Novipirellula caenicola: one gene and its partner. The protein of the gene in region 2 interacts with the protein of the main gene of each other region in a pairwise test. Links are inferred from orthologs where the notes say so. Each region holds a gene or a part of one and is shown on either strand. Other genes may lie near its edges. The genes, in order: ABEA92_RS07430 and recJ.

Evidence for each region.
Region 1: the proteins of recJ (region 2) and ABEA92_RS07430 interact in binary tests that used the Escherichia coli proteins (3 or more experiments, as listed by UniProt). The link is inferred for Novipirellula caenicola from one-to-one orthologs.

What each region holds. Positions count from the first base shown.
Region 1 is NZ_BAABRO010000002.1:981,810-997,577, reverse strand. What follows is about bases 9,348-12,405. They hold ABEA92_RS07430 (type IA DNA topoisomerase), read right to left. Parts: upstream 12,078-12,405; coding sequence 9,618-12,077; downstream 9,348-9,617. Other genes in these bases: ABEA92_RS07425 (hypothetical protein), read right to left, coding at 12,245-12,405. In the rest of the region: ABEA92_RS07460 (hypothetical protein), read left to right, coding at 1-1,196; ABEA92_RS07455 (acetylxylan esterase), read left to right, coding at 1,452-3,608; ABEA92_RS07450 (3-keto-disaccharide hydrolase), read left to right, coding at 3,961-5,250; ABEA92_RS07445 (neutral/alkaline non-lysosomal ceramidase N-terminal domain-containing protein), read left to right, coding at 5,330-6,754; ABEA92_RS07440 (sulfatase family protein), read left to right, coding at 6,833-8,299; ABEA92_RS07435 (DUF1294 domain-containing protein), read left to right, coding at 8,551-9,141; more of ABEA92_RS07425, read right to left, coding at 12,406-13,363; ABEA92_RS07420 (NAD(P)-binding domain-containing protein), read left to right, coding at 13,889-15,193; tRNA glutamyl-Q(34) synthetase GluQRS, read right to left, coding at 15,273-15,768.
Region 2 is NZ_BAABRO010000015.1:126,070-141,725, forward strand. The notes cover bases 6,345-9,290. They hold recJ (single-stranded-DNA-specific exonuclease RecJ), read right to left. Parts: upstream 8,743-9,290; coding sequence 6,946-8,742; downstream 6,345-6,945. Other genes in these bases: ABEA92_RS23830 (hypothetical protein), read left to right, coding at 6,345-6,730; rpmG (50S ribosomal protein L33), read right to left, coding at 9,220-9,290. Outside these bases: ABEA92_RS23810 (hypothetical protein), read right to left, coding at 191-1,465; ABEA92_RS23815 (hypothetical protein), read right to left, coding at 1,792-3,222; ABEA92_RS23820 (hypothetical protein), read left to right, coding at 3,463-4,359; ABEA92_RS23825 (purple acid phosphatase family protein), read left to right, coding at 4,363-5,589; more of ABEA92_RS23830, read left to right, coding at 5,861-6,344; more of rpmG, read right to left, coding at 9,291-9,387; ABEA92_RS23845 (hypothetical protein), read right to left, coding at 9,515-9,847; ABEA92_RS23850 (4a-hydroxytetrahydrobiopterin dehydratase), read right to left, coding at 9,957-10,361; rplA (50S ribosomal protein L1), read left to right, coding at 10,630-11,307; rplJ (50S ribosomal protein L10), read left to right, coding at 11,382-11,906; rplL (50S ribosomal protein L7/L12), read left to right, coding at 11,964-12,374; ABEA92_RS23870 (pyridoxal-phosphate-dependent aminotransferase family protein), read right to left, coding at 12,786-13,904; ABEA92_RS23875 (nucleoside hydrolase), read left to right, coding at 14,098-15,108. UniProt on the Escherichia coli protein: Single-stranded-DNA-specific exonuclease.

The DNA of each region.
Region 1 (15,768 bases), on a different replicon or contig from region 2:
GGGACAGCGGTCAATTTGTCAGCGTCGGGCTGTTGGTGACCGATCGCAGCGAAGAACCGCTTTCCCAAAAAACGACCTCGCGACAACTCGGCGTGCGATTCGTCACGCGTTATCTATTGCGTCTGGAGGCCGACATTCGCCGCGCCAATGCAGGCCAAGGCGAAATTCGTCTGACCACCGGTGGGCTGGTCGATCGCGATGGTTTTGCTCACGTCAATGCGTTGCTGTGGAATCCGCACGACGCGGGGCGACGGCTTCACGCGAACGCTCGCCTGCTCGATTCGTCCAACAACGTCGTCATCAACGACGTGCCGCTCGGATTGGAGTCGCGACTGCATCAGCCCGTACCGAAACGATTTGAACTCACCGTGTTGCCTCGCAGCGAGGTAACTTTGGCGGCAGCGCTGCCCGAACCGGTGTTCCCCGGCGATTATCAACTACAAATCGATGTCTCGGACGACCGTGGCGATGTTACTCAGCAAGTGTTTCCTGTTCACGTTGGCCGATACGACTTTCAAGCCCAACGCAGCGTGGTAGGACGCGTGTTGAAGTCGATCCAGGTTCACACATCGGCCATCGAATTGTCGACGCTTCGCGGTGGAAATCGGCTGGTACCGCTATCGCTGAAAAACCAGGGGGACAAACCAGTGTCGATTCGGCTGGTCACGCAAGATCGTGATGGTGACGAGGTCTCCTGGCTGCGGGTGCGGCCCGATCGAGTTCAATTGGCTCCCCGCACGCAGCGCAAAGTGATGGTCACCATGAACGGACACGCCGGTGACAAACTGGACAAGTATGCCGAGCTGATTCTATACGCCGAATCAGAAGCCGCGGCAAACCCAGCCGCCCTGAAAGTTCCCGTGGCGATGTTAAATGACGATCGTTCGCACGATCCGAGTGTCGCGATCGGGAAGATCCAAGTCAGCGAGCACGATCCGCGAATCGTGATACTGCCAATCACCAATCATGGCACGCGTCATCTAACCCCGCATCTGATCGTGACGCTCACTCGCGGCAACGAGGCACCGTTGATTTGCGAGGCTGGCTATCACGCGTGGTTGCTGCCGAAGGAGTCACGTGAGTTGCGTTTCCAACTGCCCGAATCCACCTCAGGCATTTTTAAAGCGTCGATCCACGCTGCCCTAGATCGATCAGCCGATCCGATCCTGAGCGAACAAACGATCGTGCTGCCATAGCCAGCCGATTTCTCGATCCCCATCTTCATCCCCTCTGTGATCGCGTTGGACGTTAGCGAATCAAGAGAAGGACAGAAGGACGCAGAAGGTGCCAGCTACCTTTCCAGCTGCACCTTCCCAATTCCCTAGACGGGTGGCTGCCATCGTGTCGATTCGCTTGCAGTCACCACTGCTGGGGTGTAGCCTTGAAAGGACTCCCGCCTCTCGATCGGTCCAGCCTCTGCTGACGAGTCCCCTTTCTTCGCGCCCCACCCTATGAAAAATTTCATCGCGTTTGCCCTTCTGCTGTGCTCCGCTGCGGCAGTGTTTGGTTCGGTGTCCGTGTCCGCCGAAGACGTCCGCCATCAGCCGCTCAAGGATCTGAATGGCTACTTCCCCTTCGATCCACCGGCATCGCTCGAGCAGTGGGAGACACGCAAACAATACGTACGGCGGCAAATTCTCGTGGCGACCGGGCTCTGGCCGATGCCGACCAAGACACCTCTCAATCCAGTCGTTCACGGCAAGATCCAGCGTGATGGGTACACAGTCGAGAAGGTCTATTTCGAGAGCGCCCCTGGTTTCTTTGTAACAGGTAATCTGTACCGTCCGACCAACATCGAGGGCAAGGTGCCAGGAGTCATGCTGGCGCATGGCCACCACAAGGATGCGCGTTTGGACATGACGCCCGAAAACAGGTTACGCAGTCTAATCGCCGATGGTGCCGAGCGGTTTGAGCGGGCCGGACGCAGCACCTACCAATCGCAATGTCGCCAATTGGCCCTGATGGGATGCGTGGTTTGGCAGTGGGACATGCTCGGCGATTCCGATTCGATTCAGCTCTCGCGTGAGCTTGTCCACGGTTTTGCGAAACAGCGTCCGGAGATGAACAAGACAAAACACTGGGGCCTGTTCAGCCCGCAAGCCGAGGCTCATTGCCAGAACGTGATGGGGCTGCAAACACTGAACGCCGTACGTGGACTCGACTTTCTGCTCAGTTTGCCCGAGGTCGATCCGCAGCGTGTCGCCGTTACCGGTGCGAGCGGCGGCGGTACACAGACGATGATTTTGGCGGCGATCGATGACCGCATCAAACTGTCATTTCCGGTCGTCATGGTCAGCACTGCGATGCAGGGGGGCTGCACGTGCGAAAACGCAAGTCTGTTGCGTGTGAATACCGGCAATATCGAATTTGCCGCCTTGGCAGCGCCTCGGCCGCAAGGCATGAACACTGCGGACGACTGGACCAAGGAATTGGCCACCAAGGGATTTCCCGAGTTACAACAGCTCTACGCGGCGTACGGCAAGCAGGGCGACGTCTTTTTGAAACGGGGCGAACACTTCCCGCACAATTACAACGCGGTCACTCGCTCGGCCTTCTACACCTTCCTGAATAAACATTTCAAACTTGGTTTTCAAGCTCCGGTGATCGAGCACGATTTCGACCCGCTGCCGCCCGTGCAGCTCACCGTCTGGAACGACCAGCATCCCGCCCCCAAGGCCGCTGATCCCGATTTCGAACGCAACTTGCTGGCGTGGTTCACCGAGGACGCCGAGCAGCAACTCAGTGCCGCCGCTTCGACACCGGAAGGCTTGAAAACCGTTATCCTTCCGGCCGCGGAAGTGATCATCGGTCGCACCTACGCCAACGCAGGCGACGTGCAGTGGGCACCACAACACGAGCAGGATCGCGGCGACTACGTGCAACACACCGGCACGCTACTGAACCAGACACACGGCGAAGAAGTGAACGTCGTCTGGCTATGCCCGAAACACCCCAGTGGCCGCGTTGTGATCTGGATCGATGATTCCGGCAAGTCCGCCGTTTACAGTGACGACGGCAGCGTGAACCCCGCCGTGCGAAAACTGGTTCAAGCGGGCACAACCGTGGTGGGCGCTGATCTGTTCCTGCAAAATGGTGAAGCGGTAAAGCAGACTCGCGTCGTTGGAAATCCCCGCGAATTCGCCGGTTACACCTTCGGCTACAATCACGCGTTGTTTGCCCAACGCACCCACGATGTCTTGAGCCTCGTCCGTTTTCTTCGTCACGCGAACTCCGGCCCCTGTCCGAATCGAGATCTAAAGACCGTTGCGATTGCCGGGTGGCGCGACAGCGGTCCCATCGCTGCGGTGGCGGGCGGGATTGCCGGAGATGCCGTCGACCGCATCGCGATCGATACACAAGGGTTTCGTTTTGGCCAAGTCTTGGATTATCGCGACCCGATGTTCTTGCCGGGTGGAGCAAAGTATCTCGATCTACCCGGTCTGATCGCACTGCACGCTCCACGCCCGCTGTGGCTCGCTGGCGAAGGCTCACAGCCTGAGTTGATCAGCACAGCGTATCACGCGGCCTCTGAGACCAATGCCCTGGTGACTTTCACCGGCGAGGCAGCACAACAGCAAGCCGCGGCAAGCGAGTGGCTGCTAAAGTAAGGATCGTCCGATACAATAGTCGCTGATCGCTCCGCGGTCAGCACGATGAATCGCGGGAGACGTCGACTGTAATGCAGAGGTCGTTTCGGTCATCCCGCAAAACGAAAGTCGTTGACGGCTTGTTAATTTAGTGAAGTTTCCTGCGGCAAAGGGCGTATGATGGACTTCCTAGTCCGTCAATGGTGTATTCGACGGACTAGGAAGTCCATCGTACGACTAGATCAACAAGCCGTTGACGATTTCTGTTACAACTAAATGCGTCACCATGCATGCGACTTGCTCTGGCGATCCTAAACATGGATCGCCTGACGCATTCCCACCCACAATCCCCCCCCTTCCGAGAGAAACAACGATGAGAAAACTTTTTGCAGCTGCGATGATGATCGCGTTTTTGACACCCTGCGGTTTGACGGCGTCGGCGGCGGACGTCGAGGATGGATTTACCTCGCTGTTTAACGGCAACGACTTGGCCGGCTGGGTCAAACGTGGCGGCTCCGCGGAATACGAAGTCGAAGATGGCACGATCGTTGGGAAATGCATCCCGAATACCCCTGGCAATACTTTCTTGTGTTCGGAAAAGGAATTTGGCAACTTCATTCTGAAGCTGCAGTACAAATTCATCGAATCGGGGAACTCCGGCGTCCAGTTCCGCTCCGCCGCCCGTCAGCAAGGCGACGGCGAGCGAGTGTACGGTTATCAGTACGAAATCCGTCCCGGCGGCGACGCGACCGGCCGCATCTATGACGAAGGACGTCGCGGCCACAAGTTTGGCATCATTTGGCTCGATGCCCACACCCCGCAGGATCGACTTGATGCAGCCCGAGCAAGCTGCAAAGAAGGTGAGTGGAACGAGCTAGAAATTCAGTGCGTCGGACCGTCCATCAAGACTTGGCTGAACGGCAATTTGGTTGTCGATATGTTCGACAGCTTCACGATGAAGGGCTTTATCGGACTGCAGATCCACTCTGGAAAATCGGGCTCCGTCGCTTGGAAGAACATTCGCGTCAAGGATCTTGGCGAGAGCAAGTGGGAGTCATTCTTTGTCAAGGACGACGACGGCAACTACAAACTTGCCGATGCCAAGTTCGTTCTGCCCGAAGAATGGTCGTTCACCGACGAGGGCGTTCTGCACGGCGTCCACTCCAAGAGCCAAGGCAAGGACGGGTTAGTGATTTCGAACAAGAACTACGACGACTTCATCGCTCGCGTCACCTATCGGATGCACGGTGGCAACAGCGCGTTGTATTTCCGCGCCGAGGAAACCAGCGCCCCCTGGGTGCTACGCGGATTCCAAAACGAAATCGCCAACAATGGCAAGGACTCGGCGCTTTGGCACACCGCCGGCATTGTCGATGGCAAAAAGATCCCCGGCCGCGGCTGGGTCGTTACCAACGACGAACTCGTCGAAAAGGTCCGCAACAAGGACGACCAGTGGAACACGACCTGTACCGCCGCGTATGGCGACCGACTGGTCCAAACGCTCAACGGATTCTGCACGTCGGATATCATCGACGAAGCGAGTGAGAAGACCGGCAAGCTGGGTCTGCAAATGCACGGGGGCACCGACTGCGAAATGTTCTTCAAAGATTTCGAAGTCATGCCCATCACCGACGACATGAAGAAGCTGATCGAGCGAAAGTGAGTCGCTGTAGCCACGAGCTGCGGCAACTTGTCAGTTTTTTTGCGATGCCGAACAAGTCGATCCTAGTTGGAATGCACCCATGAGCCGAAGTCGATTGATTGCCACGACGATAATCCTGTTGTTGACGGCAGTGGCACAAGGTGCGGAATCCACTTGGAAGGCGGGTGCGGCAAAGGTCGCGATCACGCCGGAGGAACCGATGTGGATGGCCGGTTATGCCTCGCGCACTCAACCGGCCGACGGCAAGCTGACCGAGCTATGGGCGAAAGCACTCGTGATGGAGGACCATGCCGGAATTCGAGGCGTGGTGCTAACGCTGGATCTCGTCGGTATCGATCGAACACTATCGCGGACCATCTGTGACGCGTTGAAAGAGCATTACGGCTTGCAACGCGAGCAGATTGTGATTTGCACATCGCACACCCACAGTGGTCCCGTTGTCGGGCAAAATCTTGCGCCGCTGCACTACCTGTTGTTCACGGAATCCCAGCAACAAGCCGTCGATCGTTGGGGCGCAACGTTTCGGCAGCAGGTCGTTGCCGTGGTGGGCGATGCGATCGGCAAACTTGCACCGAGTCATTTGACGTGGGGCAGCGGCACGGCAACGTTTGCGGTCAACCGCCGCGAAAACCCGTCGGCGACAGTTCCCCAATTGCGAAGCGAAGGCAAACTGCGAGGTCCCAGCGACCACGACGTTCCCGTGCTCGCCGTTCACGACGCTGACGAAAACCTGACCGCCGTCCTGTTCGGATACGCATGCCACGCAACGACCCTGAGCGGCTATCAATGGTCGGGTGACTATCCTGGATACGCTCAAATTGAACTGGAGAACAAACATCCCGGCTGCGTCGCACTTTTCTTTGCGGGTTGCGGCGCAGACCAAAATCCACTGCCGCGGCGGACCGTAACGTTGGCACAGCATTACGGCCAGCGATTAGCAACCGCCGTGGATTCAGTCTTGATGACATCGCGAATGCACCCCGTCGAGGGACCATTGCAGACGAAGTACGCAGAGATCGATCTGGCGTTGGATACGCTGCCAACGCGAGTGGAAATCGAGTTGAATTCAAAGTCCGACAATCGCTACGAGGTAGCGCGGGCACAAATGCTACTCGAGCAAATCGATAGCGGTGTCCCGCTCAGTCCAACGTATCCGTATCCCGTCAGTGCTTGGTCGATTGGCGATGATCTTCAATTCGTCACCCTCGGCGGTGAAGTGGTGGTCGATTATGCCATTCGGCTTAAAAGCGAGTTGGCTGGAACTCGAACATGGGTGGCCGGTTACGCCAACGACGTGATGGCATACATTCCATCACGACGAGTCCTTGCCGAAGGCGGCTACGAAGGAGGCGGATCGATGGTGTACTACGGGTTGCCCACCGTGTGGTCGCCAGAAATCGAAACCGACATCATCAATGAAGTCCATCGACTGATCGAAGCCGACGAGGAATCGGCCACCAATCAAGGTCCGATCAACGCATCGGCGACTCCCGATCGTCGCTGATCGCTCCGCGATCATTGCGTTGGATCGGCCGAGTGATCCACGCCCCTGTTTTCCGTTTGGTCCTACACGAATCACACGATGCAAAAACGACAAATGCTTCAAACGCTCGTTGCCGTCCTGCTGGTGGCCATGCTTTCGTTTGTGTCGGGCAAAACGTCCGAGGCTGCGCCGCCGAATGTTTTGTTGATCGTTTCGGACGATCAGCGACCTGACACGATCGCGGCACTTGGCAACGATGTGATTCAGACACCGAATTTGGATGCGTTGGTTCGACGCGGCAGCGTGTTCACTCGGGCGATTTGTGCGAACCCGATCTGTACTCCCAGCCGAGGTGAAATTCTAAGCGGATGCTGTGGATTCCGCACCGGCGTTTTGGATTTTGGCAGCAAACCACCGGCGGGCTTTGTTTCCTTCGCCGAAACGATGCAGCGTGGCGGCTATGAAACATCGTACGTTGGCAAGTGGCACAACAAGGGCAGACCGAGCGACTATGGCTACCTGAACACGGCCGGACTCTTCGGCAGCGGCGGCGGAAAATGGATGAAGCCGAATCAAGTCGATGCTCACGGAACTCCTGTCACGGGCTACACCGGCTGGATCTTTCAATCGAGCGATGGCAGAGAAAAGTATCCGGAACTCGGCGTCGGTTTGACGGGCGACATCAGCGAGAAGTTTGCCGACGCGACCATCAAACTGATCGCGCAACCGCACGGCAAGCCATTTTTCATGCACGTGAACTTCACCGCGCCGCATGATCCGCTGTTGATGCCGCCGGGTTTCGAAGATGCCTACGATCCCGCGACGATGCCACTGCCCAAAAACTTTCGAGCGGCCCATCCCTTCGATCACGGCAACCAAAACTCTCGCGACGAATCGCTGCTGCCGTTGCCTCGGACCGCGAAAGATGTCCGCGAGGACTTGGCCGTTTACTACGCCGTGATTTCGCATCTCGATCAACAAGTCGGCCGAATATTGAAAGCACTTGATGACAGCGGCCAGCGAGACAACACCATTGTGATCTTCACGAGTGATCACGGATTGGCGATGGGCAGCCACGGATTGCGTGGCAAGCAGAACATGTACGAGCACACCATGAACGTGCCGCTGCTGATCAGCGTTCCTGGTGTTCCCAAGAACCAACGCTTTGATGCCCAGATGGTCTTGCGTGATCTGTATCCCACGGTCTGCGACTTGGTGGGAATCCCGGTCCCGAACGTCCCCGACGTTGATGGAACACTTAAACCGATTGACGGCCGTAGCGTGGTGCCGATTCTGCGTGGCGAGCAGGAGCATGTTCACGAGTACGTCTTCGGCTACTTCCGCAATTTCCAACGCATGATTCGTGGTGAACGTTGGAAATTGATTCACTATCCGCAGATCGACAAGTGGCAACTGTTCGATTTGCATAACGATCCCGATGAACGGAACGATCTCGCAGAAGCCCCGCAGCACAACCAGACCAAGATGCAACTGCAAGCAAGATTGCGCCAGTGGCAGACCGAGGTCGGTGATCCGGTGGTCGTTGATCACTCGGAACGCAACTGACGCAACGGAACGGTTGAAGCGTTTCGACCTGTTCGGCGATTGACCCAAGTCACGCACGACATCGGCTACGAGTCATCGCGCCACGTAATTTTCCGACTTTCCTTAGCGGCAATCGCCCTTCTTTTCGTTGCAGAAAGCGGACGGTGGCATCCGATAACCAGTTAGACAGGAATCACTTATCAGTGACTCCAGTGCAGCGGGTGGGCTTTTATCTGGCGGAGGACGAAGTCGATCGAGGGTGACGAATGCGAATGACTGGCAAGCTAGTGACGTGGAAGGATGATCGAGGTTTTGGCTTCATTGTGCCTGAGAACGGCGGAGACGATTTGTTCGTGCACATCAAGTCGTTCGCCAATCGGTCTCGCCGGCCAGCCGAACTGGATGTCGTTACTTTCGAGCAATCGGTTGGCCCGGATGGTCGTGGGCAAGCTATCAAAGTGGTGTTCGAAGGAGAACCGCTTGTTGAGCCTGCGTTCATTCCGATTCGGATTGTCATCGCGATTTCGTTTCTGTTTAGCTTGGCAGCATTAACAACAACTGGCAAATTGCCTTTCTCCATATTAGGTTTGTACGCGACGATGAGCATCATCGCGTTCATCGCCTATTGGCTGGACAAAGTCGCAGCGATCAACCATCGCCGACGTACGCCAGAAAACACGCTGCTGTCTCTCGGAATCATTGGCGGTTGGCCTGGAGCGCTCATCGCTCAGCAGATGTTTCGGCACAAGACCATCAAGCCGTCATTTCAAGTGGCATTTTTGCTTTCCGTGTTTGTTAATTGCGGCGTGCTTGTCTTTCTAGCGTCTCCATCACTGCGAGCGTTCCTTCGTTCGCTGGCGTAGCGAGAGTTTTCGTGAGGCTTTCGCCCTAGGCTACCTGCTGTCGCTACTCGTTTGCAGCGGAGACTGCTGATTTTGTAGCAAGCGAGCAAGTAGCGAGCGAATAGGCCGGAGGCCGAAACATGACCTGCCGTTGGCGTGAGCCAACTGCTTAGGGGCGAACTGTCGCCGTAAGGCCGGAGGCCGACACACTGACGGCAGAGTGTGTCGCCCGCTGGGCTATGTTTTCCTAACTCCGCTAGCCGGTGGCTCACGCCACCGGCTGAGAGCGTGTCGGCCTCCGCCTGTCATCAATACCACTAAATCAGCAGTCAGCTTCGTCGGTGGAGAGGTGACAGCAGAATCGCGTGGAAGAAGAACTGCCCCCCAATATCCGACGTCAATGCCAAAGTTTCAGCGACTCAACGCACACCCCGCTGGACCGGACCGCACCGGAGACGCTTAATAAAAAAAGGGCAGCTAAACCGATTTGCAATCGATTAAAACTCGAAGCGCACCTTGCCATCGATCAGTTTCAACTTCGCGTCGAACGACTTTCCAGCCTTCGATTTAAATCCTTTCAACACTGCCGTCTCGCCGCTGCGAAGCAACTTCCGGGCATTGCTCACCGAGATCTTCTTACCGGAAATCGTTTTCCAAATGGTCAACCCGCACCCCTCACGCCATCGGCTACACGCATACGATTTCGTCTGTTCCACCACGGGACTGCCGCACAACGGACAAACTCCAATCTCAGTCGCAGCGGAGTTCGTCTCCTTTTTTGCCTTGCTTTGCTTCTTTCCACTCGACTTGGTTGCAGGCGACTTGGTTGCAGTCGGCTTCTTTGCTCCACCTTTGCGTTTGCTTCGTTTACGGCCTGTCGCAGTTCCCCCACCATCTTGTTCGCTACCCTGGGGAACGGGGATTTCAATTAACTTTCCTGATTCCGACATGGCCAACAGGAAAGGGTGGCCGTCATGAAGCGTCAACGGTTCGTTCGTCACTCGCAACTGCAATAGTTCGCGAATCTGATCCATCGACAGATCGGCGTCACGGTAGGAAGGCTGCAATACAAATTTGCAGCCCTTCCGCCACCCCGAACATCCAAACGCCCGTTTCCCCGCAATGACGTTTTCACCACAGCGTGGACAGGGGCCGTAGATTTGTTGATCCACGCTCACCGCGGCACTACTTTGAATGATGGCTCGCGTGTAATCCGCAATCTCGTGCATGAAAACATCGGGTGACAACTGGCCCGCCTCGATCTTTTTCAGCTTCGCTTCCCACTCGCCTGTCAGTTCGGGCGACGTCAAGTTGCGGTCCCTAACGATCGCGACGAGATAGCGTCCCAGGTCAGTGGCCAAGACATTCTTTTTATCACGGATGATGTATTTTCGGTTTAACAGCGTTTCGATCGTTGCCGCACGGGTTGCCGGCGTCCCCAGTCCCTTCTCTTTTAACGCCTCTTTCAGCTCTGCTTCATCGACAAGCTTTCCCGCCGTGTCCATCGCACCGAGCAAGGTATTCTCGGTGAAATGCTTCGGTGGCGACGTCTGGCCTGATTTGATGAACGGTTCGTGCTTCCCAGATTCTCCATTTTTGAAATCAGGTAACGACTGCTGCTCATCATTTGCTTCACCGCTTTTTGCTTTTCGCGGATACAGCTTCGTCCATCCTGGGGCGACGACTCGCACGCCGCGAGCGCGGAAAGCGACTTCACCCGCGGTTGCATCGACCGTCGTAATCTTTTTTTCACACGGCGGATAGAATGCAGCGATAAACCGAACGACGATCGCATCGTAGATCTGTTGCTCTCGCCCTCGCAGCACTCCTGCGGACGCGCCGGTGGGGATGATCGCATGGTGATCGGTCACCTTTGCGTCGTTGATGATACGACTTGTGAACGGCAAAGCGGTTAAGTTGAGTTGGTCGATTGCGTTCGCCTTGATTGAACGCAGTTGTCGCATGACACCAGGGATATCCTTTCGCATGTCTTTGCTCAAATACGCCGAGTCGGTTCGCGGGTACGTGATCAATTTCGATTCATAAAGTGACTGGGCCGTAGTCAAGGTTTCCGCGGCTGAGATACCGAAACGACGGTTCATGTCCCGCTGTAATTCCGTCAAATCGTAGAGCTGTGGTGGCTGTGACTTCTCGGCACGGCTTTGAATCTTTCGAATCGTCAGGACGTGTTTGCTGGCTATCTTCAATACGCTTTGTGCATTCTCTTGCTTGTCGAACCGCTTACCGGTATATCGAAACTGGACGTCACGATATCGGGTCATCAGTTCCCAAAACGGCTCGGATTGAAACGTTCGGATTTCATCATCACGGCGAGTGATCATCGCGAGCACCGGGGTTTGCACGCGGCCGAGACTCCACAGCAGTCCCGAAGCACCACGGTCGGACGTCGATCGATAACGCACCGTGTAGTTGCGAGTCGCATTGATTCCCACGACCCAATCCGCTTGACTTCGGCACTTGGCCGCGGCGTAAAGATTGTCGTAGTCCGACAGGGGACGGATCGTACGAAATGCGGCGCCGATGGCCGTCGGAGTAAGTGAACTGAGCCACAACCGCTGAGCGGGCTTATTCGTACACCCCGTAAGCGACTGGATGTAGCGAAAGATCAGTTCGCCTTCACGCCCGGCATCCGTCGCACAGATCAACGAGGTGGCCTCGCGAAACAACCGTTTGATCACTGCGAACTGTTTTTTCGCCCCGTCATCACCTCGCAGTCGCAACTGAAATTCTTTGGGAACAAACGGCAACGATTCGAGCGTCCAGCGTTTCAGCGCAGGGTCATAGTCACCCGGTTCCTTCAGCTCGACTAAGTGACCAAAGGCCCAGGTCACCTGATAGCCGCCGCCTTCGAAGAACCCGTCACGACGAGCCGTAGCGCCGAGGAACGACGCCAAATCGCGAGCCACCGAAGGCTTTTCGGCAAGGACTACCTTCATCAAAATACCTTCGCATCAGGCCCATGATCTCACCGAGTCGAAGAAGAGCCGGTTGCCGACCGGCCCTTCCCTATGTCAGACCGACTAACTCAATCATCCACCGCTCGCGTTTCATTTGCAACTAGCGGCAGCGGACATTCGATGCCCTCGGCCGGCGGGAACCAGCCCTATTTGGCGGTTGACGTCCTTGGTTGGCCAAAGACGATACACGACTCATCAACGAATTCGGAGAGTCCAGCTGCAGTGAGGAATGCGTTCGCATCATTCAGCGAGACAGCGTGAAGGTCTGGACTATCCCAAAAACCAAACGATAGATAGAACCAAGCTTGCTGTTCGTTTAGGTCGAAGGACAGGTTTGCTTTAATCTTTGATTCGCCCCTAAACGAAACGTTTCCGAATGGAACGAATCCGATTGGCGGTGGAACATCTGCACCGCTGAAGAAATCAATCACTTCGCTTCGCAGTTTTCCATCGAACCGATACCTGTAATAGCCGTCCGGATGTACGAACAACTTCCTCCAACTGTCATGTCTGTTCATTTCGTGGATGGACTCGACACGGACCATGGCGGAGATTGCCGTTTGCTCGATCAAACTGCAGACGCCAGTAACGATCAACGGCAGTTCTTCCGCTGAGAAATCCACGTATAAACTTTTGGTTTCATGCGGGTTCTTGGAAAAGCCCAATCCGCCATCGCATTTAAGACGCTGGCCATCGACCTCTTCAAACAGCATGTTGTTCCCATCAGCAACGAATCGATTCGATGTGTCGCCAAATGGAGCACCCATTGCATTTGCAATGATGTTTGCAATACGCAATCGCTCTGTTAGATCCGGCGAATCCTCACTGAGACGGTTGTAGAGATGCCACTTCCATCGCCATTGGTCCGGAGCCTTATGGTTCGTTATGAACAGATTTAAAGCCCAAACAGACATTTCCACGAAAGACATCTTGCACACCATATCAGGCAACTCTTTATTCCAAGTGATGATGTCTTTGAGTGATTCGACATATTCTTTCGCCAACGCCTCCGAGGACAGCGGCGAGGAAATTCTGGTGATACTTAAAACTTCCTCATCAAAATCGGGGTCAAAGTTATTAAGAGAGACGGGACGGGGAACCGCACCTGTAACCGTTACATTGCCCTCAAGCGAACCCTCTCCGTTCAGATGACACGACCACAAACTTAAGGCTGAATTATTCCTAACGGATGCCATTACCTTCTCGACGATTCGAGGTAATGCATCGAGCGAAAACGGCTTACTCTGAAATAGAAGATTAGGCATAAAACACAATTGATTTTGCAAAAGGCCGGAAAGAAAAACGGGGGAGGAACGGTATTCGTTGACTGGGCATCAAACAAATTTTCCTGAAGCTGTCGCCTGAGGCTACACGCCGTCGCCACGACTGTGTCTAGTTTGCCGAGGAAACAAAAAAAGTAGGGCCAGCTCCTAATCTTAATCATACTCTTTATCTTAATCCTGTCCGCGCACGCCCCGCTGTCACGCGTTGCCGCGGGCGGCTGATCCAGCAAACGATCGGCCGGTCAGCCGGTGTGGTCGACAATCGCATGTTGGTTCGTCGATGGTTGGCGAATCGCTCACAGCCATTTCAGTGCACACGGTCCCCCCAAAGGTCCGCCGCGTTTTCAAGGTGGGGCGTCTCGCGTTAGACTAGCCCGCTTTGGCAAAGTGCAGTGCCCGGTTGCACTGGCCCACTATCCGTTCACGAACTCAGGGGATGTGATCAGCTGCTTGCTATCACCTGCGATTTTATTTTGCAAACAACGAAGAGCCGTCCAAGGAAGACAAATGACAGAACCAAGCAAGTTGCCCATCGCCGTTATCGGTGCAGGCCCGATCGGACTTGCTGCTGCAGCGAATTTGGTCGAACGAGGATTAACTCCTATTATTTTGGAGGCGGGTTCCCGAATCGCCGCCAACATCTGGCAATGGCGGCATGTCCGATTGTTTACACCATGGTCGATGTTGCTCGACCCGGCCGGCAAGCGGCTACTTGAGGCCAACGTAGCCTGGACCGAACCTTGCGGAGACGCGGTTCCCTATGCAAAAGAACTCGTTGAAAAATTTCTCGATCCGTTGGCGGCTCACCCTGCGATCGCGAGCCAAATCAAACTTCATCACAAAGTGGTTTCCGTTTCGCGTGACGGCCATGATCGCATGAAAGACGGCAACCGCAACGACGCGCCGTTTCTGATTGTCACCGAGACAGCCGATGGTCCACGACGTTTCAAAGCTCGCGCGGTCATCGATGCTTCGGGAACCTGGACAAACCCCAATCCGCTTGGTGCTGGAGGTGTCATGGCAGATGGAGAACAACAACTCCGTTCGCACATTCGTTACGGCATTCCCGATATTTTGGGACAACAGCGGCAGCAGTACAGCGGAAAACGAGTCCTCGTAGTTGGCTCGGGGCATTCTGCATTCGGAAGTGTAATGAGTTTGGCGGAGCTCAGGAACGAGGACCAAACGACCGCCGTCACGTGGGGCATCCGGCGAACAGACACCTCAACACTATGGGGAAAAGGTTGTGCGGACGAAATCGCGGAACGTGGTGCACTGGGAACCCGTGTCCAATCCGCGGTAACATCGGGTGCCGTGACGCTGATGCCGGGGTTGTCGATCAGTGCACTGAAGCCGCACTGCGACGGTGGGATCGAGGTCATCGACGTCGAGGGTGCATCACGCGTGGTGGTCGACGAAATCATCGTTTCCGCCGGGTCACGTCCCAATTTAGAAATGCTGCGAGAGCTGCGACTTGAATTTGATCTTGCGACCGAAGCGGCAAAACGGCTGGGGAACTTGATCAACCCAAACCACCATAGTTGCGGGTCGGTGCCGCCACACGGAGCGGAGGAATTGAAACACCCCGAACCTAATTTCTATGTTGTCGGAATGAAAAGCTACGGTCGTGCCCCCACCTTCCTACTGCGAACCGGTTTCGAGCAGGTTCGTTCGGTGGTCGCCGAGCTGGCAGGCGACCATTGCTCCGCACGGCGAGTCGAATTGGTGCTGCCTCAGACCGATGCCTGCTCAACCGCATCCGCTTGTGACGCGGAAGAAACTCCCTGTGAATCAGCGTGCCGCGAACGCTAGCTCGCTTGGGAAACGCTGGCTGAAAAGAATTTCATTGGCAACGTCGGCTGATGTTTGCCAACCAGTTCGGTGTTCCAGTTTAATCGCGGATCCAACCAGTGGTTTCCTGTTCGTGGACGACGATCGCGTTGCGATTGAGTTTTGACCACGCAAACAGCGGGACCACCTCGTCGGCACTCCGCGGAGTCGCCGTATCGGTTAAGCCGGCGGTAAATGCGGCCCAGCCGACGATGGTTTCCGGGGCGACGCCTTGTTCACGATACAAACTCAGCCGCGTATCACCGTGGCGTTTGGCCAAGCGGCGACCGTCGGGGCCTTTGATCAAGGGAACGTGGGCGTAGTGTGACCGAGGAAGTTCGAGTGCGTCAGCAAGTTCAATGTGCCGGAATGCACTGGGCAGCAAGTCGTCGCCGCGCACCACTTCGCTCACTCCCATCGCAGCGTCGTCGACGACACAGGCCAAATGATAGGAGTAGCTGCCATTTTTTTGCGTGATCGGGAACGCACCGAGATGTGCCGCAGGATTGCAGTTCTGGTTTCCGAGTACCAGATCGTCGATTTCAATTGGATGATCT
Region 2 (15,656 bases):
AGTCGTCAACGACTTTCGTTCGGTGGTGTATGCCCCCCGAAACTCTTGACGGCTTGTTGATTTAATGAAGGTTCCTGCGGCAAGGGGTGTATGATGGACTTTCTAGTCCGTCAATGGCGCATTCGACGGACTAGGAAGTCCATCGTACGACGAAAACAACAAGCCGTCGCGAGATCCGCTACGAAATGCTTTACAGCGAGTTGGTCTCTTTTTTGTCGGCAAATTCGGGCTTCGTCTGCCGTAAGATCGCCAAAATTTCGGATCGCATCGGTGGGGTCAGGTGGGCAAATTTGGCATCATCGTCCCCGTTTTCCAAAATCGCGGTCAATCGAGCGATAATCTGGCGGCGGACTTGATCTGGTAACCCGTCAAAGGCGTCTGAGTAAATCAGGTAGCTGCAGGGATAACGAAATAGCCGCGTGTTCAGGTCCAGGTCTCGTAGCGAGCGCCCCTTGGCGTCGCGAATCCCCCTTGCCGCAAACTCCTCGGCAAACCGGCTGGTCCCTGCCACAGGCGACGTCAACGCAAATTCGTCGCACATCAACATGTGGTGAACCACGCGATCGGCCGAAGAGGCGATGCGGCGCTGCGCGCTTTCGCTCAAGTAATCGGGGGCTCGATCGAGAAACTCGTTCATCTGATACGACTGGTGGATCGCTTCGCGCGTTTCATAGTTGGCGGCCGCAATGGCGTTGTGCATTTGCGTCTGATGCTCGAGCACCATCAATGCCACCAAATCGCTATGCGGCGACAAGTAGGGCGTGGTCGACACGATGCCTTCGAGTGACTCGCGGTTGGCTCCCGCTTCTCGGTCACCCTCGGTATCGTCTTCCTCATAGGTGATGTTGCCCATGTGCCGCATCTGGCCATGCGTGCCCGTCACGTACCATCCACCCCATCGCTCGGCGAACGGACTCGTTAAGTCGGTGTTGTACGTCCCGCTGCCAAGAATGGGTTGTCCGCCGGAATCGGCAAAGACGCTGCGGACAAGGTAGCCGGGAACGTTTTGGGTTCGGTGCGATGCGTGACACGTCAAGCATTGCCCCCGGTCGCGTACGAATTTCGGCGCCGCGTCCTCGGATTGGCTGAGCGTGTAAAACATCGCGCCTTGCTTGGCGTCGGTCGCGGCAAATTCAATCACATCGCCGCGTTGGCACCAGCCGACGTAGACGTTGTCGTTAAAGTACAACGCGCGAGGCCGCTGCGGGCTGATCCGGCGAAGCTGCAAACTTGTCTTGGAAAACACCAGCGTTTGCGAGCTGACCGGCACATCAAGCGCCTCGAGTACCGATTTCAAATAGCCATGTTGTGGGTCGAAACTCAATTTGACTTCGCCAGCTTCCACCTTGGCAGCAAGATCCGACACCGGATCATTTGTCGCTGCGGTCATGTAGTTAATCGGCGGACCCTCGAACGAATCCTGCTGCGCCCTTGCGGTCGCTCCACAAAGAAAGCTGGTCATCATTGCCAATATCCCATACAGGACACGGCGCGATGGGGAGCGGAATGGATGCAGGATAAGTGCGTTCATCAGGTCCTCGACGATCGACCAAGGCAGGCACGCTGCAGGCGTGTTGCGTCTGCAGCGTGGGGAGGCGTCCGTATACCGACCCGACAGGCAGTTTTCGGGTCGCCAAGCACGGCACCAGCCTCCATTAAACTAGGTTGGCCTAATCTGCACGTCAAGGTGTAAGTTTTGCCGGCGGTAGCTGTTTTGCGACGATTTTGGTTTCGTCGTGGCTGCCAGCGACGGCTTTTTTTTGCCGCTTGCTTGTCGCCTTGGACGGCATATCACGGCACTCGTGTTGCCGTGAATTCGACTCGGTATTCTCGATTCGGGTCGCATTGACGAGGGTTGGGGACCAAGATGAAATCGTCCGTGATGACGGGGGAAAGCTCACCGTCATCGATAAGTTGGATCTGGTGGATGCGATGAGGCAGTAGTTCAACGATCGGCCGCCATCCCCGCTGGGCTCCGTTGGTGTTGATCGGTTTGAATGATTCCTCGCCACGATTGGGGGTGATCACCAGCGTGTAGTGATTGCCGTCGACGCTCAAGGTTTGATCGTACGCTTTGGGACGGTCATCCATCTTGGCTTGCCACGCGGGATCGCCGTAAAACGCCACGACGTCGCGGTCCCACAACAATCCGGCACCATCGTGTGCGGTTAGTCCCTGCGATTTTCCGTGTGAATTCGGTGTGGTGCTGACCCGCGGTCGTGATCCCACTTGCAGCTCGGCGTCGACGATGTCGTCAAAGCAGGTGTCGAGACGATGAATCAGTGCGTGATGGTTCGCGTGAAACGCTTCGGCCAATGTGTAGCGGCCGGGTTGTTCGACAAAGTAATCCAGTAGTCCCCAGCCGCCATAGCCGTACCAGGTCACGACGGTGTATCCGACCATTTGGCGAACGCCGAGTTGGTTCATCCACGCCAATGCCATCGCATCCGGGCCATCGATGTCACCCATCAAGCAGTTCCCCACTGCTAAATAGACTTTGGGGTTATCGGATTGAATCTCAAAGCGTTCGCCATCGGTGGTGACGCCAAACATTTTGCCTGCTTTGGATTGAAACGTACCGTTGCGATAGCGAAATCCAATTTGCCAATCTCGCTGAGTGGCATGGCCTGAGGTCACAAACAGATCGGCGGTATTGTCGCTCAATGATTTTGCCAAGGCATGCGTGGTGTCCGCTGGTCCTTGTTGCTGTCGAGCCGTATCGCCGGGCGTCTTGCTGACCGTTTTTGATTTCACCAGTTCGTCGAACCAAACGCCCGAGTTACACATTTCAAGTGCGATCTCGGTACCCGCGGCAACATGCGAAACGGTCAGTGGTTCGCGCTGCTCGGCTGTCCGCAATGCTCCGGCGGCGTCGTATCCCGTGATGATGCCCCACTGGGTGTCGGTGTAGGGATCCGAGTCAAGTTGCCGAGTCATTTGATGGACCGCGGCGACGAAGTCACGATTGGCTTGCTGCGGCGTTGCGACAAAACAGGTGTACCGGGGATGTTGAATCTGCAAACTTTCGAGGCTCTCTTGCACCTCTTGGTCCCACAGCACGACATCGGCGCCGGCATATTTTTGGCGGAGAGCGTCAACAACGCGTCGCCACGGAGCGTCCTGGTGCGTTTCGCGACGGATTACAATCGTGTAGTCGCCTGCAACTGCAATCGAACCGGGGATAGCGGCGAACAGCAAGCTGGCGAGAGCAACCGTTTTCATGACATGTCTGGGGGTAAATCAAGCAGTAAAAAGGGGCGGTGAGTCCCGTGGTGTCGGCTCCGGCACGGACGCCGGCGTGGTGTCTATGGTACCCTGTTGCCGTGCCGTCGGCATGATAACGAAAATGGCCGCAAAATTTCTGAACAAAAAACAGGGTAGCCAAGCGTGGATCGAAAATGTGACCAAAGCGGTCAACCGTTACGTCCATTGGTCCAACCATTCGAGATGGGAAATCGCTAAATGAACTGGTTGTATCGATGGCTGGTTCTGGTCTTGCTGTTGCAGTGCGTCGGGGTGGCGGGGCGGTATTACTGGTCGACCAATGAAACCGAAAGCGACGTTTACGGTTTGCTCTATTTCGATTGGGGGTGGTCCGAGACGTTTGCCCAGCGTTTTGATGACTTCGGCACTTTGTCTTGTTGTGCGGCCGCGGTTTTGGTGGTGCTGACCGCGGCGAGGTCGCTTCCGCCGCATGGAGCCTGGCCCGCCGACACGCCGACAACGAGAACATCGCGTGCTTGGTTTGGGCTATGGGTGTTCCGTGTCTCGTTGGCCTGGATCTGCCTATGGATGTTCCTGCTCGCCCTGATCTTTATGATTCGTGGAGATCGGTTTTCGGAACTCTCGCTAGGCGAGCATGCGGTGCGATATGGTTTGCCGCTAGCGTTGCTGATGTTTTCGCTTCCGCAAACGAGTTCCGCTGGGGTGTGGGTGCTGCGTGTTGCCGCTGCCGCGACCTTCATCGTGCACGGATACAAGGCGATGCAGTTGTACGGTCCCTTTACCGATCTGATCCTACTGTCCGACGCATCATGGACGGCACTGCAGATTGAACAAGCCGCCGCCGAGCGAGCGCTGTGGATGATCGGGTTGGTCGATATCGTCGCCGGGATTCTGTTGTTGGCGTTTCGCTGGGGGGCTGTTGCGGTCTACATGGGGTGCTGGGGTGTCATCACGGCGCTGAGCCGGATGACGGCATTCGGAGTCGATGCGTGGCCGGAAACGTTGATCCGCGCGGCCAATGGAGGAGTGCCGATTGCATTGGTTTTGGCTGCGGTTGTGTTCACGCCCCGTGGCAAGTTGATGTACAATCAGACTCCCTCCCCTTTCCCGCCGCCCTCCGAACATTGTGTCTAGTTCATGAAACCAAGTTCTTCGTTGGCTTCGTACTGTTTCGTCAGTTGTCTTGGTCTGTTTTGCTTCGCTGCCACGCAGTGTCTTTATGCGGATGCGCCTTTGGTGGGAACCAAGCCGGCGCAATGGCGAGTGACATGGCGTTCAGATCCAGCCACGTCGGCAACGGTTTCCTGGAGTACCGCCGAACAAGGGACGCAGCACCGCGTGCGTTACCGGATCAAAGGCAGTGATCGAGACGAAGGCGTTGTAGCGGCAAAAAGTGGCCGGTTCACGGGCGGTCACGCCGAACTGTATTATCACCACGCTGAGTTGACGGGGCTAAAGCCGGCGACTCGCTATGAAGTCCAGATGATGAGCGACGACGAATCATCGCCTGTTTTTTACTTCTTGACGGCGCCGGATACCGATCGGCCATTCAGTTTGCTCAATGGTGGCGATTCTCGAAGCGATCAGCAAGAGCGACGCAAGGTGAACCAAATGATTGCCAAAATGGTGGGGCAGTCGTTTGCAAATGACGATCCGGCCGACGATATCTTGGCATTGGTTCACGGCGGAGACTACATCGTTAGCGGGCCAAACGTCGCGCAGTGGTCGGAGTGGTTGTCCGATCATGAGTTGACGGTGACCGATGACAATCGGTTGCTTCCCGTGATTCCGGCACGGGGCAATCACGATTCGGGGAAACCATTTAACGAGGTCTTTGGGTTTCCCGAGGATGATCGAAACTACTACGCCATTAACCTTACTCCTGCAGTTCGATTGATCACGCTCAATACGGAAACCAGTACCGCGGGCAGCCAAGCAAAGTGGTTGCGGCGTGAATTGGCGTCGTCGCGTCCCGCTCACCGCTGGGTCGTCGCCCAATATCACCGCCCTGCCTTTCCTGCGGTCAAAACGCCAAGCTCGGCGCTGCAGAGCTGGGTGCCTCTGTTTGAAGCGTACGACGTCGACTTGGTTTGTGAAGCCGACGGCCACAATATCAAGCGGACGGTTCCCATCCGTAACGGCAAGCATGATGACACCGGCATCGTCTATATCGGCGAAGGCGGATTGGGGGTCGGCCAGCGGACTCCCAAGACCGAGCGGTGGTTTTTGCAGTCGCCTGGGATGGCTGACCAGGGCAGTCACGTCTTTGTGTTGACCTTTTCCGAAGACGCGATTTTTGGGAAGTGCGTCTTGCTTGGCGGGGACATTCGCGACACGTTCGAACGTCCCGTACGCGGTAGATAGCGTCGCTGGGCCGGACGTAAGCTGGCTTGTTGTTGGATCGCGTCGCTCGCATGTGGGGTGATCCGATCGGTGTGGCATGGCATCGCAGTCTCGATGGGAAGGCGACAACCAGTGTTTTTTTCGCTTTTTTTAGGCTTTCTTGAAACGACCGAAACCTTCTTGGGTTTGGTTGGTTACATGATTGAGGAGCTGGCCTAGCGGTATCGGTTCCGCCGCCTCTCAATACAAATCAACAAGAGACACTACTCTTACTCGTTCAGGGAAATTTGGGATGAAAATGAAACACGTTGCGTTTTGCCTAGTAGCGGTCGCGCTGTCGGCATTGATGGTGGGTGAATTGTCGGCTCAAGAAGGCGGCCGACGTGGTGGTGACCGCGGCGGTTTCGGCGGTCGAGGAGGCGCAGGCGGCCCTGGAGGGGTTGGCGGCGGCGACCCTACCTTCGGTTTGTTGATGATCGAAAAGGTGCGTGAAGAAATCGAATTGATGCCCGACCAAGTCGAGGCACTCAAGAAGGTTCGCGAAGATGGTGGCGGCCGAGGCGAGCGTCCCGATTTCGATTTCCGTGAAGCAAGCGAAGAAGAACGCGCTGAATTCTTCAAGAAGATGCAGGAAGAGCGTAAGGAACGCAGTGCTAAATTGCGTGAACAGCTCGAGGAAGTCTTGTTGCCTGGCCAGCTCGCACGTCTGAAGGAAATCTCGATCCAGGTCCAAGGCGTGGCGGCTCTTGGTAACGAAGAAGTTCAGAAAGAGTTGAAGATTACCGAAGCTCAAAAGAAGGAATTGGAAGAGGCTCGCGAGAAGATTCAAACCGAGATGCGTGAGAAAATGCGTGAGCTAATGGCTTCGGGTGACCGCGACAAGATGCGTGAGGCTTTCGGCAAGGTCCGTGAAGATGTCGAGTCGCAAGTGTTGGCGGTGCTGACATCGGAGCAGAAGGACGCCTTTGAAAAGATGAAGGGCGAAACGTTCGAGATGCCTGAAGGCATGCAAGGCGGGATGCGTGGCGGTGCTCGCGGCGGTGAAGGTGGACGTGGTGGTTTCGGCCGCGGTGGCGAACGAGGCGGTGAGCGTGGCGGCGATCGAGGTGGTCGTGGAGATCGCGGCAATCGTGGCGAACGGTCCTCCGATACCGAAGAATGATTTTTTAGTGCTTTGTTGAAAACGTAAGCTTCGGCTGCCGGCGAAGCGCTCCGTCGCGCCGAAAGGGGCAGGCTCTGACCAAGAGTCTGCCCCGCTTTCGTTTCTTAGCGACGCTTTCCATCGCCGCTCTAAAATAAAGAGTACTCGGTCGGGGCCAAGGTAGATGGCGTTGGGCTATCGCCGGAAAGAGGGCTGCTGAGGTCCATCGCGGGAAGCTAGGCGTCGGCCACCGTGCCGGCGTTTGATCGTTGCTCGGCGTGGTCGCGGCGGTCACTCGGTCGCCAATCGACGAGATGGATTTCCACTTTACGGAAACCGCGGAACTCATTGATCACCGGTCGGTAGGCGATTTCGATGGGGCCTTCGCACTGGTTCAGCGCGTCGCACCAATCACCGGCACCAAAAGCAACGCCGCGGATCGATTTTACGCCTTGCCGCAGTTTGACGCTCAAGTGGCGGTCGCCGCCGCCTATTCGTCGAGCCGGTTCGTCCAGTTCGATGTTGCTGCAAAACAGCGTCGGACGTGGGTTGCCGGCGCCAAACGGGGCAAGTGTTTCGATCTGTTTGACCGTTTCCAGATTCAGTTGCCCAAACGATGCCTCGGCGTCGATCACGATCTCGGGCACGATGTCTCGCTCGGACCATTGACGGGCCACCGCTTCGCAGAAATCGCCGCGAAACGCATCAATTTGGTCTTCTTCGATCGTCAGTCCCGCAGCCGCTTTGTGGCCGCCAAATTTGACCAGTCGCTCACTGCAATCGCTGAGCGCTTCGTGCAGATCGATCCCGGTGCCGCCGACCCGGCCTGAGCCCACGGCCTGCGTTTTTCCCGTCGCGTCGAGCGAAAGAATCAGCACCGGTTTGGCGTGTTTTTCAGCCAATCGGCCTGCGACCACGCCAATCACACCAGGGTGCCACCCGACTCCGCCCAAAACAAGTGCGGCGTCGGCATCGACATCGAATTCCTCTTTGGCTTGCTTTTGCGCCGCGAGGTAAACGCTCCGCTGCAAGGTGTCGCGATCGTTGTTTAGTTGGTGAATGTATTCCGCTAGCGCCTCGGCGCGTTCGCCACCGGGGGTGGTCAATAGCTCGACTGCCAATTGGGCCTGTCCAAGTCGACCGGCCGCGTTCAGCCGCGGCGCGATGGTGAACGCAATGCTGTCAGATGTGACCGCCGATGCTTGGTCAACCTTGGTGATTTTCATCAGCTCTGCGAGTCCCGGCAACGGGTTGGCGCGAAGCGTTTTCAGTCCATGTTCAACCAGCACGCGATTCTCGTCCAACAGCGGGACCACGTCCGCTACCGTTCCGATAGCGGCAAGTGCAATCGATTGCATCAAGTAGCGTCGCATCGGTTCGGTGACCTTTTCGCTACCTGCAACTTGTTGGCAGATTGCCCAGGCGAGCTTGAATGCGACGCCGGCTCCACACAGTTCGCCAAACGGGTAATTCGTGCCAGGAAGCCGCGGGTGGACGACCGCGTCCGCGCGCGGCAGTTCGCCATCAATGGTGTGATGGTCGGTGATGATCAGTTTCACCCCGAGTTCGCGGCATAGTTCAGCGTGTTGGCGACTGGTGATGCCGCAATCGACCGAAATGATCAGCTTCTTTCCGCGGTCAGCCAATTTGCGAATCGCCGCTTCGTTCAAACCGTAGCCGTCTTCGAGTCGGTTGGGGACATGGTAGCTGACGTTTGCCCCCATCAATTGCAATCCATTGACCAGGATCGCGGTGCCGGTCATGCCGTCGCAGTCGTAGTCGCCGTAGACCGTGATCGGCAACCGCTTGTCGATTGCGTCGATGATGATTTTTGTTGCATCGACCACGCCAGGCAGTTCTTTGGGGTCACGCAGGTCCTTTAGTTTGGTACTCAGGAACTGGGCGGCGTCATTGGCGTTGTAGATCCCTCGGCTGACCAGCAATTGGGCCACCACGGCGGGAAGTCGGGCTGAGCGAGCAAGTTGCTCGACGCGAGAAGCATCATGGGGAATGATTCGCCATCGGCGCTGCATCCGTGACTCCGCAAAGAGAAAGAGGGGGCGAAAGATTCGGTTGCTTGAATAGTTTTGCCGCTCGCGGCAGTCGGTAGCGTCACGCGGCCCATGCCACCGGCAATTTGACACGGCGCAGGTCGTTTTATAGCGAATGTGGTGCAAGCCGTCCGGTCAAAATCGAACCATTTGCTCACCGCAACCGGGCGGTTTGCACGGCACCGCTACCAACGTAGACGGCACTGAACCTGCGGTATGCGTATGAAAAACGCGTTTGCATACGACCCACCGTCATCCAGCGCGGTCGCAGGCTCGTCAAAGAGGAGCCTGTTTTGCCTTGCGGTATTGCAGGGTGCTTTAGTTATTTTCAGGTAGCGAAAAAACCAGGAGCCTTTTGGGTGCTCCTGGCGTCGGGAAAAGTCTTTACGACTTTCGTTGTAGCCATGAACCGGTTGGCAAGCATCCATTCGATGCTCGCCATCGGTCGGTCGAAACGAACTACTTTTTCTTTTCGACGTGCCAAGTGTGCTTACGCAAACGTGCGCTGTACTTCTTCAGACGCAGCTTTTCGCCGCCTGGTTTGCGTTGCAGCGTGTAGTTGTAATCTCCGGTTTCTTCGCAAACGAGGAACACGGTATCTGCTTTTTTCTTGCTACGACCAGCCATCGGAACTCTCTTTTATCTAAATCACAATGTGTGTGGTGCGAAAGGAAATCGTTATCAGAACGTCTTTCGGGCCTGGGATTATGGCAGGAAACCATTGGTTTGGGCAAGTCGCTTTTACGCAAAAAGCTCATTCCCCCTCCATGATGGCCTCTTTAATCGCCACCACGACCCCTCGCCGGCTGAGCGAATTGGCCGTGATTCGGTCAACGTCCAGTCCCAATGATCGGCCGATCCGGACCGCCAAATCGACATCGCGAACGCCAAAATACTGATTTACTTGGCGCTGTCCGACGTAAATGGTTTGGTCGTCCGAGCGGAATCCCGATTCAAACGCCTCGCGATCCTCTTCGATCCATTTGTCCGGGACACGGCGAATGCGGCAATGCTCGACGCTCCAGATTTCATCGCCGGTGCATTCCGACAGCAACGCGAGAGCTCGATGGCGGGCAATTTCGATCACGAGGAATTCGGGTCCGTTTTAGCGAGAGGGTGGGACTAGGAACGTAAAGAGACAGTGACTTGCTCGGCGGTTTCGGTTGCCTGCCTCGTCTGATCGTCAGCGATTCGGCCTAATAGCCCAGCAGCGGATCTATTTTAGCAGCAACCACAAAATCGTTGCGACTGAGTCCGTCGATCGCATGCGTTGTCAGTTCAATCTTCAGCATTCGGTAACCGGTCAGGTGTAGATCGGGATGATGTTGTTCCTGTTCGGCCAATTCCGCAATTTTGTTGATCAGGGCGACGGCGTCGACAAAATTGCGGCATCTCTTTGTGCGAGAAATTCGCTTTGCAGCGGCGTCGAGTTCCCACTCGGGGATCGCTCGCATTAATTCGTTTGCTTGATCGCGAGCGAGGGGCGGCACCCCTCCTTCGCACGGCACGCACTTCGCGGCACGCAGCGAATCTGCGTTTTCTGGATTTGCTTTTTCCGGGGAATCTGGGCCCGAGTTCACGGTTCGATTTGATTTTGACATGGTCATTTGACGATTCAGAGGGTTCGGTTCAGCAAGATTTTATAAGAATCTTACAAAAAACTGTATCAACAAGCATCGTTTGCCGTTGACGTCGCGAAATGAATTGACGACATTCTCCCGCTTCGCGAGACGAAATCTCGCGTTTTATAAGTGGGAGAGTTTGCCGCCATCCGGCGTGCTGTGAATCGCAACCATGCGGTCACCGTGTGCATCGGAAGGGCCAGGTGACCTCGCCGAACCACCCGACATATAAGAGAGTCGCGACCCTATGGGTAAGAAATCCAAGCGTTATCGTGCAGCGCTCGCAAAGCAGCCTGCAAATTTGCTGCCGCTCAGCGAAGCAGTTGACGCACTCAAAAAATACGATTTGACCAAGTTCGACCAAACGGTCGAAGTGCACATGCGTTTGGGCGTCGACCCGAACCAAGCGGATCAAATCATCCGTGGCAGCATCGTGCTGCCAAACGGAATCGGCAAGACTCAGCGAGTCGTCGTGTTCGCCAAGGGCGACGCGGCCAAGGCAGCTGAGGAAGCGGGTGCCGATGAAGTAGGTCAAGAAGACTTGGCTAAGAAAATCAAAGACGGTTGGACAGACTTTGATGTTTGTATCGCCGCTCCTGACATGATGGGTCTTGTGGGGCCGCTTGGTCGTGTCCTCGGTCCTCGTGGATTGATGCCTAGCCCGCGTGCGGGAACGGTCACCCCGGACGTCGCAAAGGTGGTTAGCGAATACAAGGCTGGTAAGGTCGAGTTTCGTAACGACAAGGGCGGCAACGTTCACGCGATGGTCGGCAAAATGAGCTTCGAGCCACAGAAGCTTACCGAGAACATCGCTGCATTCGTTGACTTTGTCAGCGGCATGAAACCCCAATCCGTCAAGGGCACTTACATTAAAGGCGTTGCCATCTGTGCAACGATGAGCCCCAGTGTGAGAGTTGCGTACTAGCAAGTCTTTTAGAGTATCAGGCTTTTTGAACTAGACGTTCTGTCGCACAAATCGCACTTAAGTGAACCCAACCGATGAGTAAATACGTCAAAGAATTGGTGACTCGCGACATCAAACGCGAACTGGACGGTGTCGAAGACGCCGTGCTGGTGAGCTATGTCGGGATGGACGCCATCACTACCAACGAACTTCGTGGCGAGCTGGATGCGAAAAACATTCGCATGTTGGTCGTCAAGAATTCTCTTGCTCGGCGAGCGACCGAAGGGTCCTCGCTGGCACCTGCCTTCGAGGGAGCTCGTGGGCAAGTCGCTGTATGCTGGGGGGCGTCTGATTTCGTCTCGCTTGTCAAGGAGATCGTTCGACTTGATAAGGACAGCAGCAAGTACGAGAAATTTACCGCTGCTGGCGGTGTCATGGATGGCGAAAAGCTTGATGCGGATCGCTTGAAAGAAGTCAGCAAGTGGCCAAGCCGCGAAGAGCAAATTTCGATGTTGTCAGGTCAAATTCTTGGTCCTGGATCGCAATTGTCGGCCGCACTTCTCGGTCCGGGCAAGAAGCTCAACAGTCAAATTAAGAAAATCGCAGAAGGCGACGAGTAGTTGCTCTTTTGTTAGTCGTTCCGTAACAAATCACCAACTGTTTTTGAGGTATTAGAAATGTCCGAAGAAGGCACCGCGGTCGCCGAATTTAGCGCCGAAGCAAAAGAAATGGGCGACAAGATCGCCGGTATGACCCTGAAGCAAGCCAAAGAGCTCAGCGACTACTTGAAGGATGTCCACGGCATCGAACCTGCCGCTGGCGGCGGAGTGATGATGGCTGCACCTGCTGAAGGTGGTGGCGCTGCTGCTGAAGAGAAGACCGAATGGGACATCGTCCTGACCGGCTTCGGCGACAAGAAGCTGAACGTTGTGAAGGTTGTCAAAAACCTGACCGGCGCTTCGCTGATGGAAGCCAAGAAGATGGTCGAAGGCGTTCCAGCCACCTTGAAGGAAGGCGCATCGAAAGAAGATTGCGACAAGATCAAGGCCGAAATCGAAGAAGCGGGCGGAACCGTCGAACTCAAGTAGTTCGCCGCTCCACTTGCTGTTATTCGACAATCGCTCGAATCACCCGAAAGCCCTGGTGGGTCCTCACCAGGGCTTTTCGTGTTGCGCTTGTGGGATAGCCTCGTAGCGAAAGTCGCGAAGACTTTCGTGCACGGCGTGTTGATTGACTTAGCCGCGACGCGTCAGCGGCCGGGGCCCACGCGGCACCCGGTGCCCTGACTGCCCACGGCTCACCGTTGCGATTTGAATTTGGGCTGAGTCAACGAAACTCTTAACGGCTTGTTGTTTTAGTCGTACGATGGACTTCCTAGTCCGTCGAATGCGTCATTGACGGACTAGAAAGTCCATCATACACCCCTTGCCGCAGGGAACTTCATTAGATCAACAAGCCGTTGACGAGTTTCGCATGCCGATGCGCTCTGCCTCACGGCTCTACATCACGTCACGCAGTGCCGCTAACAGCGTGGCGACGTTTCGTTTGGTTGCCGAGTGCCCCATCAATCCGATTCGCCAAGCCTTGCCCGCGAACACACCTAGCCCGCCGCCGATTTCGATGTCGTACTCGCTCAGCAAGCGACTGCGGATCGCAGCGTCGTCGATGCCATCGGGTAACGCGACGCAGTTCAGTGTGCACAGCGATCGTTTCGGAATGTAACTGAATCCGAGTTCCTCGAGTCCCTTGCGAAGCAGCAAGTGCATCTCGCGATGCCGAGCGATGCGGTTTTCGAGTCCTTCTTCGATCACAATCGCCAGCGATTCACGTAGCGCGTAGATCATGTTGATCGGGGCGGTGTGATGATACGCTCGGCCGCCAGAACCGGTGTAGTAATTTTTCAGCATCGAAACGTCCAAGTACCAACTCTGCACCTTGGTTTTGCGTTGGTCGATTCGCTCGAGCGCCCTTTCGGAAAACGAGACGGGCGAAAGACCCGGAGGGCACGACAGGCACTTCTGGGTTCCCGAATAAATCGCATCGATCCCCCACTGATCCACCTTTAGTTCGTGGCCGCCGAGTGAGGTGACCGCGTCAACCGCGAGCAGCATTCCTGCATCATGCACGATCTCGGCCAGCCCGCTTAGATCTTGGTGGGCGCCGGTAGAGGTTTCCGCGTGCACGATGCCAAGCATTTTGGCGTTGGGGTGTTTTTCGACTGCTTTGGCGATCGCTTCGTTGCTGAACGTTTCGCCCCAGGGGACTTCGATTGCATGCACGGTCGCGCCGCACCGCTCCATATTGTCTTTCATTCGCCCGCCAAACACCCCGTTGATGCAGACGATCGCTTCATCACCCGGTTCGATCAGATTGGCGACGACCGCTTCCATCCCGGCCATTCCCGTTCCGGAAACCGGGAACGTCAGCAGGTTTTTGGTTTGGTAGGCATCGCGAATCAATTGGCATGTTTCGTCCATGATCTCGATGAATTGCGGATCGAGATGGCCAAGTGTCGGCGCGGCAAGCGCACGAAGGATCCGCGCCGGCACCGTGCTCGGCCCTGGTCCCATCAAGATGCGTTCACGAGGATTCAGCGGAGGAGTGGAAGGTGTGGGCATGGTGAGGTCATTGCCAATCGAGGGACGAGGGCGGGCATGGAAGTCGCGGAGTCTATCTTATCGGTTTTTCAGCCCCCAATCGACGGCGTGCAGATTTTGCCGGCGTCTCGCTCGTGCAAGTCAACAGAGTGCGAGGTATGATGGTCGGTCCAACCTTCCCTCCCTCCTCCCTCGACCCCCAAAGGTTCTTTCAATGCGTTTGTCATTGTGCGCACTTTTCGTGTCACTTTTTGCTCTCACGCCTTCAATCTCGTTCTCGCAGCAGCGGCCAGATCCGGTTCCGCTGATCTTTGATACCGACATCGGCAATGACGTCGACGACGCGTTGGCGCTAGGCATGATTCACTCGTTGCAGTCGCGCGGTGAATGCAAACTGCTGGCCGTCACGATCACCAAGGACCATGAACTTGCCGCACCCTTTGTCGACGCGGTCAATACGTTCTATGGTCGCGGAGACATTCCGATCGGTGTCTGTCGCAGCGGGGTCACCAACACTGCTGGTCGGTTCAATACGCTGGCAACTCAGAAGGACAATGGCAAACTGCGTTATCCACACGATTTGACCTCGGGCAAAGATGCACCCGACGCGGTCGCGGTGTTGCGGAAGTCATTGGCTGATGCAAAGGATGGTTCGGTCGTGATCGCCCAGGTTGGGTTTTCCACGAACCTGGCAAACTTGCTTGGTTCTAGCGGCGATGAAATCAGTCCGCTCTCGGGCACCGAATTGGTCAAAAAGAAAGTCCGATTGTTGTCGATCATGGCTGGCGCGTTCACCGATGACCACAAAGAGTACAACCTGATCAAGGACATCCCGTCGGCAAAGAAAATTGTCGCCGATTGGCCAACGCCGATCGTATGGAGCGGCTACGCGGTCGGAAAATCGCTGACGTATCCGCACCAAAGCATTTTAAAGGACTACGGGTACGTCGATCATCATCCGCTAGCCGAAGCCTACATTCTTTACATGCCACCGCCGCATGACCGCCCGACTTGGGACCTGACCAGTGTGTTGTACGGAGTCCGCCCCGACCACGGCTATTTTGAGTTGTCCGAGCCGGGGGCGGTTGAGATGGCGGATGATGGAGTGACCACGTTCAAGGCTGCTGCGAACGGTCGCGATCGATACATCTTGGTTCGCGAGGACTTGCGGCCCAAGGTGCTCGAGGCATTGCAGCTGCTCTCGAGCCAACCGCCAAGCAAGTAATTGTCCCCGCTATTCATTGTCGCACGGCTTTCCAAGCCGTCAGCGTGCCTAGCGTTTAAACATCGAAGCGAGACCGCCCGCGTTCCATTCGCCGAACGATCGCTCGTAACGGTTCCAGCTTGGAAAGCTGGCTGACCATTGTCGCACGGCTTTCCAAGCCGTCATCGTGCCTGGCGTTTGAACGTCGAGGCGAGACCGCCCGTGTTCCATCCACCGAACGATCGCTCGTAACGGTTCCAGCTTGGCAAGCTGGCCGACCATTGTCGCACGGCTTTCCAAGCCGTTAGCGTGCCTAGCGTTTAAACATCGAGGCGAGAGTGCCCGCGTTCCATCCGCCGAACGATCGCTCGTAACGGATCCAGCTTGGCAAGCTGGCCGACCATTGTCGCACGGCTTTCCAAACCGTCAGCGTGCCCGGCGTTTAAACATCGAAGCGAGACCGCCCGCGTCCCATACGCCGAACGATCACTCGCAACGGTTCCAGCTTGGCAAGCTGGCTGACCATTGTCGCACGGCTTTCCAAGCCGTTAGCGTGTCCTGCGTTTGAA